One region of the Paenibacillus sp. 1A_MP2 genome, then DNA from elsewhere that is predicted to be linked to it. Evidence: riboswitches for the same ligand, from Rfam matches in the RefSeq annotation. Region 1 holds a riboswitch; each other region holds the start of a gene.
The links. A riboswitch is a leader RNA that binds a small molecule or an ion and turns the genes downstream of it on or off. The one in region 1 is predicted to bind cyclic di-AMP.
Positions count from the first base shown of each region.

Region 2: another riboswitch for cyclic di-AMP. It lies ahead of ACTWJ7_RS27885 (hypothetical protein); the one in region 1 lies ahead of ACTWJ7_RS24205 (C40 family peptidase).
Region 3: another riboswitch for cyclic di-AMP. It lies ahead of ACTWJ7_RS01980 (3D domain-containing protein); the one in region 1 lies ahead of ACTWJ7_RS24205 (C40 family peptidase).
Region 4: another riboswitch for cyclic di-AMP. It lies ahead of ACTWJ7_RS16415 (3D domain-containing protein); the one in region 1 lies ahead of ACTWJ7_RS24205 (C40 family peptidase).

Region 1 covers NZ_JBQQCS010000001.1:4,980,529-4,984,810, reverse strand. The annotation lists gene ACTWJ7_RS24225 (xanthine phosphoribosyltransferase) at 1-161, shown strand, start outside; gene ACTWJ7_RS24220 (hypothetical protein) at 260-589, shown strand; partial or broken gene ACTWJ7_RS24215 (hypothetical protein) at 714-931, shown strand; gene ACTWJ7_RS24210 (carboxymuconolactone decarboxylase family protein) at 1,048-1,377, shown strand; gene ACTWJ7_RS24205 (C40 family peptidase) at 1,474-1,938, opposite strand; cyclic di-AMP (ydaO/yuaA leader) riboswitch at 1,944-2,075, opposite strand; tRNA gene ACTWJ7_RS24200 (tRNA-Leu) at 2,382-2,465, shown strand; gene ACTWJ7_RS24195 (winged helix-turn-helix transcriptional regulator) at 2,998-3,297, opposite strand; gene ACTWJ7_RS24190 (glycine C-acetyltransferase) at 3,424-4,282, shown strand, end outside.
Region 2 covers NZ_JBQQCS010000001.1:5,664,701-5,668,982, forward strand. The annotation lists gene ACTWJ7_RS27875 (Nramp family divalent metal transporter) at 1-1,192, shown strand, start outside; gene ACTWJ7_RS27880 (HAD family hydrolase) at 1,358-2,041, opposite strand; gene ACTWJ7_RS27885 (hypothetical protein) at 2,203-2,601, opposite strand; cyclic di-AMP (ydaO/yuaA leader) riboswitch at 2,719-2,893, opposite strand; gene ACTWJ7_RS27890 (glutathione peroxidase) at 3,261-3,737, shown strand; tRNA gene ACTWJ7_RS27895 (tRNA-Leu) at 3,886-3,968, opposite strand.
Region 3 covers NZ_JBQQCS010000001.1:353,805-358,086, forward strand. The annotation lists gene rsmA (16S rRNA (adenine(1518)-N(6)/adenine(1519)-N(6))-dimethyltransferase RsmA) at 1-122, opposite strand, end outside; gene rnmV (ribonuclease M5) at 127-672, opposite strand; gene ACTWJ7_RS01980 (3D domain-containing protein) at 827-2,011, opposite strand; cyclic di-AMP (ydaO/yuaA leader) riboswitch at 2,284-2,536, opposite strand; gene ACTWJ7_RS01985 (TatD family hydrolase) at 2,778-3,548, opposite strand; gene ACTWJ7_RS01990 (HD domain-containing protein) at 3,877-4,282, opposite strand, start outside.
Region 4 covers NZ_JBQQCS010000001.1:3,354,592-3,358,873, reverse strand. The annotation lists gene ACTWJ7_RS16430 (PspA/IM30 family protein) at 1-245, opposite strand, end outside; gene ACTWJ7_RS16425 (prenylated flavin chaperone LpdD) at 374-721, opposite strand; gene ACTWJ7_RS16420 (polysaccharide deacetylase family protein) at 876-1,664, shown strand; gene ACTWJ7_RS16415 (3D domain-containing protein) at 1,844-2,512, opposite strand; cyclic di-AMP (ydaO/yuaA leader) riboswitch at 2,515-2,711, opposite strand; gene ACTWJ7_RS16410 (amino acid ABC transporter ATP-binding protein) at 2,996-3,718, opposite strand; gene ACTWJ7_RS16405 (ABC transporter substrate-binding protein/permease) at 3,705-4,282, opposite strand, start outside.

The sequences.
Region 1 (4,282 bases):
AACGTTCGGGTGCGGAACTGGTTGGATTCGGTGTCGTGGTCGAAAAATGTTTTCAGGCCGGAGCGCGTACAATTCGTGAGCAGGGCATCCCGGTTGAAGCGTTGGTGCGCATTCGTTCATTGAATGACGGTACCGTGCAATTTGACGATAACGAAATATGACTTTTTAAAGGAAAACGTGCCTATTTTTATAACAATGCCTTTGCATGACCGCTGATTTCATTTATAATGGGGTTATGTTAGGGAGAGGAGGCAACACCATGGGTAACCAACCGGCAACAGAACAATTTTTTATTGATAAGCTGGCGGAATCGAAAGTACATTTTGAGCGTGCCCTGGATTGTAAACATACGGAATTCGATGACCTTTATCCCTATATGATTGAACATCCTCAATTTTTCTGGTACAAACGCTACGTTGCCTGGTCAGAATTGCTGACGATTGTAGGCTTGTGCGAAGAGTTGTCCTTCTCTTGGAAAGAACAATTTACACCGCATCAAGTGGAGTACCTTGAAGAACGTGTGATGTCCGCCAAAGTGCTTGATTTTTGGTTTGAGAAGAACGACAGCAAAGAGCACGCGCAGCGGTAACTTTCAGTCGGGACATACTTTCGAATGACATGACAGTCCAATACAGTCACGTGAGACCTAAATGACTTTTCATTTAGGTCTCTTTTTGTAAATAATTTTTATGGAGAAAGTAGGCGTCGGGAATATGATCAGTGATGCAGAATTGGATGTACTGCGTTTATCGGGTGAAAAAGTAAGGGTGATTCGGGACGAGATTCAGTCCAATGATGTGACAGGCATTGTCGTAGCCTGGGACGGGAGCAGGTACTCATTCGCCGTCAGAATCGTCGTGTGGTCAAGCTTGACCGGAATTATCAGTACCAGTTGTTCAGCGAACCACGCAAGAGCCTGCTCGAAGAATAGGACATGCGTTTTAGGTTCATTTACCATGGATGTTTTGGCATAATTGCACCTCTCGGGAGAGAAGATAGGTACAGTGAGAGTTTGTAACATATCAGCCGAGAGGATGTGCGGTAACCATGACACTGATGAATGATAAGGTTCATGCCTATAAAGATCAGATGGGTGAATTAAGCGACGTGCTGCCTGCAGTGGTGAAGTCTTATCATGAGTTCACTGGAGAATGTTTTCAGGCAGGAGCGATTGAAGCCAAGACCAAACAGCTGATTGCCCTGGGCATTGGATTGTTTGCCAATAATGAGGTATGTACGTTCTACCATGTGGAAGAGGCACGTGCCAAAGGAGCGACCGATCAGGAGATTATGGAGACGGTGGCTGTGGCTGGAGCCGTAGGCGGAGGCCATGCGTTGTCTCAGGGTGCAATGAGAGTACAGAAGGCTTTACATTAACCTATGTATTGCAGAATCATTTTGTCCAGCTTTCTGTAGAAATAGGGCAGACAAAGAAAAGGCTCCGGTTATAACCGAAGCCTTTTCGTGTTCAACTTATATTTTGCCCAACATTTTGTTATACATATATTGTCCTGTTACCCGGCGTGCTGTTACGTAACGATCGTTGAAGTAAGGATTGGATAATTGAGTGATGCTTACACCCTTGCTGCTTGAAGCGTGAGCGAACTGTCCGCCACCGATATATACACCTGTATGTGAAATGCCATTACCCATCGTATTAAAGAACACCAGGTCACCTGTACGCAGATTAGCTTTGGATACCGGCGTGCCAGCCTTGGCTTGCTGCTGCGAAGTACGTGGCAATTCAATGCTGTATTTGTTGAAAATATATCTCATAAATCCCGAGCAATCAAACCCGGCGAGCGTAGTGCCACCCCATTTGTAAGGTATGCCTGTCATGTTGTTTACCACGGTGTTAATACTGCTTGCTTCAGTGCTTGTTGCCCCGGATGTAAATAGTACTGCTGCTCCAAAAATGGAGATGATAAGCTTTTTCAAAATTTGTGTTCTCCCTTCGATGCCTACGGAGTTAGCTAAGGGTTCGGTAGAAGGTTCCCTATATTTCCTATGTATAAGAATAATTCACCCAAAATGGTTCCCCCGTTTTCAAACATGAAACTCGGCAAATGAATAATTAAGTTTTTGTAACCTTTTGAAACTATATTGCATAAATGCGAAAATGTCAAACCTGTTTTAATGTTTTCTTAGCACCTCAATGTTAACGGAATTCTGACTTTTTATGTTGAAAAAACTCGAATGTTGGATTCTAATCGATGACAAAAAAGTAACTACTGTTTCAACTGGAGAGAAATTGGACAATGTATTGGTTATATTACATACATTGAAGTGGGAAATTATATTTTTTTTGTTGACACTAATTACCTGCACATGATATATTATTTCTTGTCGCCGCGATATAATTTCTCGGAGATATGATATACGCGGTCGTGGCGGAATTGGCAGACGCGCACGGTTCAGGTCCGTGTGGGCTAACCCCCGTGGAGGTTCGAGTCCTCTCGACCGCATCATACTCATCATCAATAGGTTTCTGTTCTGCGTTTTTATGCAGATCAGAGCCTTTTTTATATTTGTCAGGATATTCAGGCTTCCGCTCATCACCTGCGCTGATGATATCTTGGATATGTATTCCAAGTGGGCATAGATGTTTCGTTAGTCGAAAAAATGGCTGTGACCAAGCCATTCCTGAATGCGTAATGTATCCCGGTTTGATCCCCTGGCCCAGCTTGTGTACGTAAATCTGATCCCTGTAGTCATCAGAGTAGGACGATTTGTAGAGCTGCCTGTTTTTCTGCTGTTCCTCCAACAGCCGCAGCAGCAGTTCTAAGCCCGACATGTTCTCTGATAATAAAGTTGTTTAAGTACAAAAAACGACACCCGGCCTGATATACGGGCCGGGTTAGAAATAAAGATGAACTAGAGCGTGCCTTAGAACACCTCCTCGTAAGATGACCCTTCTACAAGTTGAAGCATTATCGTAGATTGGCTACCCATGGAATAGGCGTCGTCCGGACAACTGTCAGGAGACATTTCACATCACTATACCTCTTTGCTAAATGGAGTTTTCTTTGCTTGCATCTTTTGATAATCAAGCCCCCAATCATACATCGCAAGAATAATATCCTTCATTGAATGCCCAATATCAGTTAGCTGATACTCTATTTTAGGTGGAACTACAGGATATATCGTTCTAGAGACTAAACCGTCTTTTTCTAACTCACGAAGCTGAAGGGTTAATGACAGCAAGAGATATAAGCAAAGATTTAGTAGCGATTGCTTCCGGGAATGGGGGAAGCAATCGCTATGTTTTTTTGCGGATATTTTTATTTTTTTGTCCACCACATGTGTACAAAGAATAAAAAAGATGATACATTGAAATTAGTTTAATTCCTTTTATAACAGGGTTTTTTGGAGGAATACTATGTCTCCTGTACGAGGACATACGTATATCGAGGAGGGAATGGAATGTCAAGTCAAGCATTGGACCAATTTTTAAGTTCGAACATCGAAGATCTAAAGACTAAAGGTCTATATAACGTCATCGATACGCTGCAGGGTGCAAATGGTCCTGTTATTCGTATCGACGGAAAGTCCCTAATCAATTTGTCTTCCAATAACTATTTGGGACTGGCAACAGATTACCGCCTGATTGATGCTTCAGTTAAGGCGTCGCAGACATACGGGGCAGGCGCAGGGGCTGTGAGAACAATCAATGGTACGATGGATCTTCATATTGAGCTTGAAGAAAAACTGGCCCGTTTCAAAAAAACGGAAGCCGTTATCGTGTATCAATCGGGATTTAACTGCAATATGGCTGCTATATCCGCGGTAATGGACCAGCATGATGCGATTTTATCCGATGAGCTGAACCATGCTTCGATTATTGATGGCTGCCGCCTGTCGAGAGCTAAGGTGATTCGCTTTAAGCATTCGGATATGAATGATTTAAGACAGCAGGCGAAAGATGCCAAGGAATCCGGTCAGTACCATAAAATTATGGTCATCACTGACGGGGTTTTCTCCATGGATGGTGATATAGCAAAGCTGCCCGAAATCGTGAAAATAGCAGAAGAATTCGATCTGATTACTTATGTGGATGATGCCCACGGTTCGGGCGTTCTCGGAGCAGGTGCGGGAACCGTGAAGCATTTTGGATTGTCCGACCGCATTGACTTTCAAATTGGTACTCTTTCCAAGGCGATCGGCGTTGTCGGCGGTTATGTGGCGGGTAAAAAACAACTGATCGAATGGTTGAAGCTGAGAAGCCGTCCGTTTCTGTTTTCGACATCGCTACCTCCGGCTGCAATCGCTTCTTGCAGCGCTT
Region 2 (4,282 bases), 680 kb from region 1:
CGTTGGATATATGGATCCCGGGAACTGGGCAACTGATATTGCAGGTGGTTCACAATTCGGCTACACCCTATTGTCCGTTATTCTGATTTCAAACCTGATGGCTGTTGTGTTACAGTCTCTCGCTGGTAAGCTCGGGATTGTCACAGGACGGGATTTGGCGCAAGCCTGCCGCGAACGATTCAGCATGCCTGTCGTGATGGTGTTATGGATATTGTGTGAGCTTGCAATTGCAGCCACCGACCTTGCCGAGGTTATTGGTTCAGCCATCGCGCTCAAACTGTTGTTCAACATTCCCATGTTATATGGCGTCATTATTACCGCTGTCGATGTACTGGTCATTCTTTTGCTGCAAAATAAAGGCTTCCGCGCATTGGAATCGCTCGTTATTGTGCTGATGGCTACCATCGCCCTCTGCTTCGGGATTGACCTTTTTCTCGCCAAACCGGATATGGGCGGCGTCATGCACGGCTTTGTACCCAGTGCCGAAATTTTGCAAAATCCAGCCATGCTCTACATCGCCATCGGCATTATTGGCGCAACCGTGATGCCCCATAATCTGTATCTGCATTCTTCTATCGTACAGACCCGTCAGATTGAAAAGACAACTAAGGGTAAAAAAGAAGCGATTCTGTATACCACCATGGATTCAACAATCGCTTTAACACTGGCCCTGTTCATCAATGCAGCCATCCTGATTGTGTCTGCTGCCGTGTTCCATAGTGCAGGCATGACCCAGGTTGCGGAAATTACGGATGCTTACCATCTGCTGACACCTTTGCTGGGAACCACCATCGCCAGCATCCTGTTCGGTGTAGCCCTGCTGGCTTCAGGCCAGAACTCAACACTCACCGGCACACTGTCCGGTCAGATTGTAATGGAAGGCTTCCTGAACATTCGTATTCCGGCGTGGCTTCGTCGGCTGGTAACACGTCTGATTGCAATCATCCCGGCCGTTATCGTAACAGCTATTGCCGGAGAGCACGGAACAGAAGAACTGCTGATTCTGAGCCAGGTTCTGTTGTCGCTGCAGCTCCCCTTTGCCGTTATTCCACTGATCATGTTTACGAGTGACAAAAAAAGCATGGGGGATTTTGCTAACAAGCTGTGGCTCAAAATCATCTCCTGGATCATTGCCGGAGTTATCGTTATCCTGAATGTGTATCTGATCATCCAGACCATTCGGTTGTTCTAGGTTAAAGAAAACTAATCCGTATTTTGTCTAACTCAAAAAGGCTGATCAACTCAAGTAACGTATCCCTTGAGATGATCAGCCTTTTATATTTTTTAGCAGCAGCCTAATCCAACCTGATCCATACCGATTAGAGATCAGCTCTAAATACCGCTTTTAGTTTATTTATCAATTTTGAGTTACCATCAACAAGGGAAGTAGTTCATCCAGTGATTCAACCGTCCAGTCTGGACGGTCTGCATCTGCTAGCTCCGGCTGGAACCTGCCATACCCCTGCAAAATTCGGATCGTGTGCATACCCAGCTTCTTAGCCGGAATAATATCATTATCAATCCGGTCGCCGATCATGACCGCTTCCTCCGGTTTACATCCCGCTTGTTTCAGAGCTACAGCATACAATTCAGGATCAGGCTTGGACACTCCTTCTTCAGCGGAACAGGCCAGCACATCCACGTACTTACGCAAACCATAGCTATCCAGCCGATTTTCCGTCCCCGGGCTCTGATTGGCAATGATGCCAATCTTATAGTGTTGCGACAACGTCTGGAGAACAGCGTCGGCTGACGCGAAGGGGCGTTCAAGCTCTTTGCGGAACTTCAGCTTCTCCTGTATCTGTTCCCGGTGCCGCTCATCGCTGATCAGGGTACGAATAGCCAGTTTCATCGGCCATTGCTCGTAATTTCGGTAGGAGGCGGCAAATAGTTCTCGTACTGTCTGCATCTCCACCTGATAACCAAGCGCACAAGCTTCTCGAACGAACTGACCAATAATATCATCCACCGGCTCCCACTCGTCCACAAGCGTATCCCCCACATCAAAGAACAACCATTGTATTCCACGTACATCCGGCACGCCTATTCCTCCTCGTTAGCCACAGGAAATTCATTTCCCCATTTCCCAAACCATAAAAAAGAAGACCCACCATCATGCATGAGTCTCCTCAATATTCCGTATATTTATGATTTCAATTATAACAGGCAGCTGACACTGGATCAATCACAGGAATAGTACCACTAACCATTAAGCAGAAACCCAACTTCCCCATTCAAGGAATATACGATACGGTCTGCTCCCATTCCCCGATAGATCCCTTTGGGGTGGCTTTGTTCTGTAATGACACACAGGGACTTGGATGTCCAGGAGCGGCAGATCTGCAAATATCGGCAGGTCAGGTTTAGGCTATTTTCAAAAATAAAAACATTGCCTACACTGCCTTGCGGCAAAAACCATTTCTGAGCTGCAGCCGTGTTCATGCGAATGACATGCTCCACACCAATTCTCCGGAGCCTGCGCTCTTCCCCTGCACTGTTGGTCAGAACGGCAAACGGCATTTTTTTGTACATCAGCAATTTGATAAATTTACGTCCTGCTTCATTTGGAGCAGTCACTAAGATCATCTCTTTATCCATCATTCGTTCCTCCCTTGGCGTGAAAAGACAACAAAAAAGAAGCGTGGGGGACCAAGGCCTCCCGGACGCTTCTTCAATAATCCATAGCAAAAAGACACTATGAACCAGCGTACGGCTTGTTGCCTCTCCCTTTAACGCTTACGAGGTTAGCTGACGGATTCGGGCGCGAGAGTCGCCCTATTTCCGGCTGTCACCGGAAAATTCACCCCATGGATGCCTACTGTCCTGGACAGTTCATCCTGTTGGTTCCCCGTTTCCCACCCATGAATGAATGGAAACTCAGCGATTAAAACATCGTTCCATTATGTTCCTTAATCAGAGCGATATTATCGTTTGTTTCGTTTTTCATGTAAAATTTAATTGAAATTGGAATTACGATATGAATCATACACCCGTGCCATATCGGTGTAAAGTCTGCGCAGATCACCGAATCGACGGATTTTTGCCATTTCACATCAATAATAGCGCTTACAACACATCCATTCTCCACCCATCTCTTCAAAGCTCTCTAATTCTCTCTTTAGCGAAATTCAGGTAGCAAAACATTCACAGTTCATACACGAGAGGTCCAAATAGCGTTAAAAAAACAATATTAATTTTGCAATATTTAATTGCAATCAATATAATAAATGATAGAAGAATATGAAATGGAGGCGATTTTCATGTCAGTCTACGACTACAAAGTAAACACCCTTCGCGGTCAGGAAGTTGAGATGTCCAACTATCGTGACAAAGTACTGCTTATCGTGAATACAGCAAGCCAATGCGGCCTTACACCTCAATTCAAAGGTCTGCAAGAACTCCAGGATAAGTTCAAAGATTCCCCATTTGAAGTTCTTGGTTTTCCAAGCAACCAGTTTGCACAGGAAAAAGGCTCTTCTGATGATATTGCCGAGTTCTGCCAGATGAACTATGGTGTCAGCTTCCCCATGTTTGAGAAGATCGATGTGAATGGTTCAAGCGCTCATCCTCTATTCCAGCATCTAACCAAAGAAGCACCTGGCGTACTCGGCTCCAAAGCCATCAAATGGAACTTCACCAAATTCCTTGTGGATCAGAACGGACGTGTTTTGAAACGGTATGCTCCCAAAACAACACCTGATAAAATTGAAGCAGACATCAAAGAATTGCTTAAATAACAATTCAAGGCCATCCGAACCCTGCAGACAGAATGAGCATGCATTCAGGGAAACGGGTGACCTTTTTTTGTCTGGACTCATCTTTACTGTAAAAAAACATAAAAAGAAGCTCCCCGTATGGGAAGCTTCTTCTTAATCGTTCTTATGATGCGGTCGAGAGGACTCGAACCTCCACGGGTATACACCCACTACCCCCTCAAGATAGCGTGTCTGCCATTCCACCACGACCGCATGTCGTAAATAATCGGCAACAGAATTGATTATACCCGCTTCAAGTTTAAATGTAAAGCATTTTTAATATTATCATTTTAACTGCGCTTTCCCTTCCAAAAATCGTATAATCTCGTCATTTTCTCCTAAAAAGCACATATGATTAAAATTGATCCCGTTTTTATATCCGAGCAGGCGGATCACTCTACTTCCTTTATAAGGAACAATTACTCCATTCACCTTAAACAAGATAACTTAAATTGTAATATAAATTAACATAATAAAGATTTTTAAATTTAAAACCCAGAAACTATTGACAAAAAGCGGATATTTAT
Region 3 (4,282 bases), 4.6 Mb from region 1:
ATATTTTGATCGATCAGAAAGTTCTGACCCAGGCTCTTCTTGAATGAAAATCCGTGTCTTTGAATAATTTCTTTGGTCCGTTTGGGTGTTGCAATCTCTACGGTTTCTTCCATGCCCTTCATACGCTCACAATCCTTCACGTTCAATTTGCGATAATGCTTCGGAGAACTCTTCCCGGGTAATCTGGAATACACTCAATCGCTTGTGGAACTGCTTGCCGTTGCAATAACCAATGCCCAGCAAATTGCCCATCTCCATGCGACGTGCAGCAGCCTGTGGGTGCACAATCAGTCCCGCCGCAATCAGATCCTCCCAATCGATCAGACTTGGTGCGCCTTCATATGACGTATGCACACGAGCCAGTGCATGACGAATCGCCTCCGGTGAGGCGTTCTCCACTCCGATGTCGCCTTTGCGCGTAGCATCCGCCTCCGGAATGAAGGCATGCTTGCAACCAGGTACTTTATTGGCAATGATTTTACGAATACGTTCACCCGCGTGATCCGGGTCTGTCAGTACGATGACACCACGTCTCTCTTGAGCAAGTGCAATCCGCTTTAGAATGCGCTGGTTGATGGCCGATCCACCGGTCTCAATTGTATCTGCCTGAACCGCACGGCGAATGGCTACGGTGTCATCACGGCCTTCCACCACGATCACTTCTTTTATCATGTTCCATTTCTTCCTTTCTAACGCAAAAAGAAGAGGAGTATCCTCTTCTCTGCTAAACGGCGGGGAGACTGAATTCAGACCCCTCCGACGCATATTCCGCATGAATCATTCATGCTTATATTTTATAGCATTCCCATATCAAAGTAAAACGATTTTAGTTTGCTTCCGGCTTCACCGGACCAATCACATATACCGTCTTGCCTTTCTTCCGTCCGAAGTTCAGGGCATGCTTCACACTATCATAATACACATCAATTTTGTTGCCTTTAATGGCACCACCGGTGTCTTCCGCACGACGGAAGCCAAGGCCCTCGATATACACCCACCAGCCAATCGGAATGATTTTGGGATCAACCGCAATGGTACGTCCCTCGGTTACCCGAGTGCCTGATGCTGTTTTTGTGCCGATACCGGGCTCTTCAGAAGAGTATGCCGTCATGGATACATTTTTCAATACTTTTGAATATTTAAAAGAATTGCCTGAGACGGTAATTACTTTGCTGCCCGAGGCAGCGGTTTTCTTCGAGTTCGTGGTTGTTGCTGTTTTGGTTGTAGAAGTCTGCGCCGATACCGTCTGAATCACTGGCTCTTTCACAACAGGTTTTGCTTTGGTGCCAACGGCGATAACTTTATCGACGCGATTCGTTGCGATCGATTTACCCACCATTTTTTTGGAGACCAATTCTCCATCCTGGAACACTTTTTCAATATGCTGTACAAGTGTGCCTTCTTTACCGCTCACAACGACACGATTGTCGCCTTTGTATAAGCTAGGGTCAGCCGTTTTGATCACTTTATAAGCGATCGGCTTTTCCACTTCCACCGTACGCTTGGTTACGCGCACTACCCGAATTTTCATATCCGCTTCAACAGTGGTTCCCAGCGCAGGATACACTTTGTCTTCACTTGCAATCTGAATACCTGATTTTTTAATCGCATCTTTTACCGATGAATCGGTTGTATACAGAGTCTTGGTGTCTCCGTCTGCCGTAATCTTAACTGGAACTGCCCGCTCAATAACGATGCGGTCTCCATCTGTGATCGCCCCGTTCAAGGGCATGGATACCTGATCGTGAGGGCTGACTGTGATTGACTGCTCCTCCAGCATTTCCTGAAGCATTCCTGTACGAGTCTCTACCGCTTGAGCTTTGCCATCAATAACCAGTGAAATTTGTTTCCCGGCCTGACCGTAAACGACTAACAAGATCATGATTGTAAGCGCAATTGAGAAAATCGCGATCAATGCCATTTGACGCAAGTTCTCATGCTTCCACCGCAACGCGAAAGACTTACTGGATGATCGTGACTCATGGGTCTCTTCTGGTTGGAATGTGCCCACTTCTCCGTCCTCCTTCATAGCCTCGCCGTCTAAAGTAATGCATGATGTCTTTGACGCGACTATACCAAATTTTCTACAGAACACAGATCGGACCAACATAATCGGTTCTGCACCATGAATCACTCTTCGCAACATGATGTCATCCTCCTGAATACTTACCGTATGATGACAGTATTTCTTTTATTCAAAAACAAAAAAGCCAAAGAAAGAGTTTAAGAGGAACTCTTTCGTGGCTTCCGAATGATTCTGAATATCGGAAATTCATGCACGAGGTTGCCTCTCTTTTCCGCTTGCGAGGTTAGCTGTCGGGTTCGGGCGAAAGAGAGCCGCCCTATCTCCGGTCACCCGCTCATGGCGGACGCCCTTGAATTCACCCCGAGACCCAAAGAAGAAATCAAATACGGCTTCGCAGATTTATACGCTGCTTTTGGGTCAGCGCATGTTGCGCATCGGCTGAAATCACCGATGTTTAAGCCCTATTGGTTCCCCCGCTCTCCGTTAACGGAGACTCAGCGAGACTGATTCATGAAAGTAATGTTGTTTCATCGGAAAGTGTCCCTTTGTTCATCCCCCGAACATCTGTCCAATTTTCCGCACAACAATTCACTGAAAAGATGATATCCTGTTTCTATGCATGTTGTAAAGCGTTGTTCAAGTACGTTTTTCTAAATATTTGGTTAAAATATTGTAATATTCTTGATTTATTTGGATCAAAAAGCAAATTAACTCCGCCTAACTCACTTTTTCACCCGTTTTGCTCGATATTTTAACGAATCCCAAATCGTTCCATGGCATTTCTGGTCGTTATTGCTGCAATTTCCTCTACCGAAATGCCTTTAATTTCCGCAGCTGCTTCTGCAACCAGACGTACATGCGCTGTCTCATTTCGTTTTCCACGATAAGGGTGAGGTGTCAAATAAGGAGCATCGGTTTCGATGAAAAATCGGTCCATAGGAACCTTCTCAAGTACCTCTTTCGGCTGCTTCGCATTTTTGAACGTGATTGGCCCTCCGAAGGAAAGATGGAAGCCCAAATCCAGGCACATTTTTGCCGTTTCCCAGCTGCCAGAGAACGAATGCATGACACCGCCTACTTCTCCAGCCTTTTCTTCACGCAGAATCTTTACAATATCCTCATGCGCATCCCGGTTGTGAATGACAATCGGCATATTCAACTCACGAGCCAGTCCAATCTGTTGTCGTAATACGCGATGTTGAACCTCTTTTGGTGAAGTGTCCCAATAATAGTCTAGACCAATTTCACCAATGGCTACCACTTTTTCATGCTTGCATAAAGATGCAATCCATTCCAGATCACCCTCCTGCATCGTGATCGCATCTACAGGGTGCCAACCTACTGCAGCATATATAAAATCATAGGTTTCAGCCAGCTTCATCGTGGTTGGAATGGTCTCCCGGTTAAAGCCTACGTTAATCATGCGGCCAACGCCTGCATCCACAGCACGCTGAATCATTTCCTCGCGGTCCTCGTCGAATTGTGGAGCATCCAGGTGGGTATGTGTGTCGAACAACATCATTTTGTATTTCTCCCTTCGTGTCGAATCAACGACAATCTCTTCTTATCCACTCTGCAGATCTTAACCAGAAATAAATATTACTAATTAGATCGTGCTTTTATCTATATTTCATTTCATTCGTTCGTTGAGCACAACATGTAGAGCGAACGAGTTCTTTCATATCTATATGTTGCTTAATTTTAGCCGACTGAGTTGTATTCTAATTGCTCTGATTACAAAATTATGTCGATCTACATGTACTCTCCATTAAAGCAGATTACTGTATCATGAAAATAGCTCTTTTAGAAAGCCTTTTGCATCATGACTCATCAACAGCATTGCACACCATTTAATGTGAGAAATAGGGGCGTATATGGGACGGTAATTCATGAACAATCGCATCCACCTTATTTTGCGGATAATACAAGTGATGTTTTCCCCGATGAAGACCACTGATTGAACGGACGATGTCGGACATCTCTGACAACTCATGTAACTTGTCTTGCCGATCAAGCAGCAGAATCTGCTTGTCCGTCGATTCATCCGGACGAAACACATCATACGGATTATCCGATGGAAAATCAATTTCCAGATCATACTCGGGATTGAGACCTGCTACAGTGAAGGCTTCCCGAATCTCTTCAATCATGTTTACGTCGATCTGTTCAATCTCTACATACTTATATAATTTGCGGTCTATAAAACGTTCGCATAACTCACTTAGAACAGCATCGTCCTCTTTGCGCCACTGCATA
Region 4 (4,282 bases), 1.6 Mb from region 1:
TGTGCACGCGCAGCTGTATGTGCTTGCTCTTCACGTTTCTTCACGAGAGCTTCCTGTTCTTCGAACAGTTGCTTAAATTTCTTCTCAATAGCAATCTGTGCGGCAACAGCTTTCTCCGCATCTTCCAGATCTTCCTGCATATCCCGGATATATTGATCTGTCATCTTGATTGGATCTTCTGCCTTGTCAATAATGGAATTAATGTTAGACATCGTTAAATCGCGCAATCGTTTGAAAATGGACATTATGGTATTCCTCCTAGTCGATAGTTCATCCTTGTATATAATCATACATACGTGGCAATGTTCTACTCGTTTCAATTTTAACAAAAAAAATCTTAAAAAACGATTTTAGCTACTTAGCCTACCTGGAGCTATTGGATCAGTGGACCGGTTTGGCTCAACAGCTCTTCATCCAGCAGCTTCTCTGCAGTCTGCACAATCTCATCAATCTGCATTCGCGTAATAGCATCAAAGTGAATGCCCATAATCACAGTCACGGTTACCTTTAAATGCAGAGAAGCTCTACGTGCAAGTCTCTCGCACAGCTCTTGTTCTTTATGCCCAGGGATATGCACCGTAGCCCCGTTCACCCGTTCCCGGTCCGGATAAAATGTTGCTACCGCCCCAATATGTGATCTTCCTCCAGTTACCATAAACACTTTGTCTTCCCCTGCCTCAATCACCTGTAAACGAACGGAATTTAAATCGTATGTATTCATCCTGCTCCACCTGTCCTTTTCTATATGTAATATATATGGTGGAATTATGGCTACAATTTAATGAATCAACAATGAAACATCTCACATCATGCATAAATACGGATCCCCCCGGGCATACCAAAGAGAACGCAATTTGGGAAAAGGAGGCACTAACATGCGCATACGCCTCATAATGATATCCATCATGTTCATTCTTCTGGGAGGAAGTTACGCCCCTGCTCAGATATGGGCATCTACAAGCCCGCAAACCGAACCTGCTTCGAAGTCTGATTCTTCCGAAGAGGAACAGCTGACACTGGGACAGCTCAGACAGAAATATGCGGATACGTTCAAAACCAACGGCCCTTCAACAAAAAAGGTCGCACTGACTTTTGATGATGTACCTGATCCGCGGTTCACCCCTCAAGTGCTGGATATTTTAAAAAAATACAAGGTACGGGCTACCTTCTTCATCGTGGGACATCGCGCTGAGAAACATCCGGATTTGGTGAAACGCATGGTGAAGGAAGGGCATATTGTTGGCAATCACAGCTACAATCACCCCCAGTTCAGTAAGCTATCCATGAATGCATTTCGCAAACAAATCTTACATACCGGGGATATTATTCGCAATCTGGTAGGTTACACACCCAAAATGATTCGTCCACCCTATGGCGACATTAACGAGCAGCAGCTGCAATGGGCGGCCAAACAACATTACAGCATTGTGAACTGGAACGTCGATTCCCTGGACTGGAAGGGTCTCTCCAAAGAGGAAGTCAAACAAAACATCCTGTCTGCCGTCAAACCTGGTTCCATTGTTCTGCAGCATGCAGGAGGCGGGGTCGGATCGATATTAAATGGTACTATTGAGGCGTTGCCTGAAGTCATCGAGGAGCTGCGAAACCGCGGGTATGAGCTCGTAACTTTGGATGAACTGTTGGAACTGCCCAAGGGCAAGTAGGATCAAGATTCGCTGCGCAGCGCGTTCAGCAGCAGCGCCAGCAGCTTGGGTTGCTACAGAAATCGGATATGCAAAAGGGTGTCCTTCAATCACAATATTGTGATTGAAGGACACCCTTTACGGTTTGATGTAGGTTCAGTTGTAGTCTCACATGTTCATGTGCAGCTACTCTTTTGATTTTATTTCAAAATGTAAAGTTCAACATCCTGAATACCAAATGTGTTCACGGATTGCTTGCTGCCAGGAATAAAGATATCAATTTTATGGCCTTTGATGGCACCACCCACATCACGGGCTGTAGCAACAAATGCCTGTTTAGGTAGTCCTGGATGTGTATGACCCGTTACCAGTACTTTTGTACCCAGTGGAATGATACTAGGGTCTACTGCGATCGTGCCAAGTTCGAGCGGATTACCGAAGTAATCTACTGCACCCCATCCTCCATTTTCGGAAGCATCCGCGGAGTATGCTGTTGCTTTTACGTCGACAGTTTTGCTGTAATCAAACGTTTTCCCCCAGGCCTGTACCACCTTGCTATCCGAATTTACGTCAAGACTTGCGGCAGTCACCGTTTTGGCCTCTGTTTTTGCTGCTGCAGCAGAAGCTGTGTTCGTTGTGTTACCAGGGATCGTAATTTTCAATCCCCCATAAATGTTGTAGGCTGAAATGTCATTGTTAGCTTTAATAAGTGCGTTAAGTCCAACTCCATATTGTTTGGATAAGGTGTAGAAGGTATCCCCCTCTTTGGCCACATGAACTGAATCAGCATGAGCCGGAACGGCTTGAATGAGCATTGCTGCTGTCAGCAAAGCTGTTGCTGTTTTGGCTATACGTTTCTTGTTAATCATGGTCTTCCTCCCTCATTATGCCTGCGAAGTTAGTTGTCGGATTCGGATGGAGGAAACCACCCTATAGGTTCAATTACATGAATAATTTATGTAGCCCTAATTCACCCCAAGCCGTGTGCAAATGATTCTTCCCCAAGCACACTCTGCATCGTTACATCCCCCACACTCCCACCTCCGGAAGTTTCGGCAGGAACAAATATATCACAATTTTGTAACCAAGAGTCGTAGTAAATGTTACCATCTGGCTAATTCACTTCAACTTTTATGCTGAATTCAAGCGACTTTTTTCAATAAATTGTCTATTTGGACTTAAATCATTGATGACAGAAACGTTACTTTTTATGTAAATCTGTTCGTATCCTCACATAACAAAACATCCCTGCCGACTGGGCGTCGACAGGGATGCATGAATCGGATGAACTCTCATCCGCAGAACGAATTTTTGTTTCCACCTTGACCATCATCCTTTAGGATTTGGTTGTATTAAAGCACTTTAGCGAGGAAGTCACGTGTACGTGCATGTTTGGGTTGACCAAACACTTCATCCGGCGTTCCTTCTTCTACAATAACCCCGCCATCCATAAACAGAATGCGGTCACCTACTTCACGGGCAAAGCCCATTTCATGAGTCACGATGACCATGGTCATGCCGCCTACTGCAAGGCGTTTCATGACATCCAACACTTCACCGACCATTTCAGGGTCCAGTGCAGAGGTAGGTTCATCAAACAGCATAACATGCGGCTGCATCGCAAGTGCCCTTGCAATAGCTATCCGTTGTTTCTGTCCACCGGACAGCTGGTTTGGATAGGCATCTTTTTTGTCGGACAAGCCAACCGTTTTGAGCAAATCTTCACAGATTTGTTCCGCTTCTTGTGCAGACTGTTTTTTCACTTTAATGGGAGCAATCGTAATGTTCTGCTGCACCGTTTTATGTGGAAACAGATTGAAATGCTGGAATACCATCCCCATTTTTTCACGAGTCGCATTAATGTTATGTTTGGGACCCGTGATCGATACTCCCTCAAAATCAATCTCCCCAGAAGTAGGCTGCTCCAGTAGATTCAGACAACGTAAGAAGGTACTTTTCCCAGATCCGGACGGACCGATGACCACGACAACCTCACCTTTGCCTATTGTTACGTTGATGCCCTTAAGCACATCGTTGCTTCCATATGATTTGTGTAATTGTCTAACGTCTATCACTTGCACTCAACTTCCTTTCCAGTCGACCCATCAGCTTGGACAAAATGAACGTCAGCACAAAGTAAATGGCTGCTGCAATCAGGAATGGGTTCATTCCTTGGTACGTAATGTTTTTGACCACACTTGCCTGGTACATAATGTCCACCATACCGATAACCGAGATAATGGAGGATTCCTTGATAATTGTCACGAACTCATTACCGATCGCCGGCAACACCGCTTTGAACGCTTGTGGAAGGATGATGTAGCGCATTGCGGCGCCTCTTCCCATCCCCAGGGAACGGGCTGCTTCCAGCTGGCCGCGATCCACACCCTGTATACCTGCACGGAAAATCTCGGCAAGATAGGCACCACTATTAATGGAAAGGGTAATAATACCCGCCTGAAGCGGCGTAAAATTAATACCAAGTGTCAACGCAAGTCCATAGTAGATAATCATCAATTGAACCAGCATTGGTGTACCACGAATAACCTCAACATAAGCTGTTCCGAGCCAGCGCAGAATTGCGACGTCATGCAGACGGAACAGACAGATGATCAAACCAATAATGACCCCGAATATTA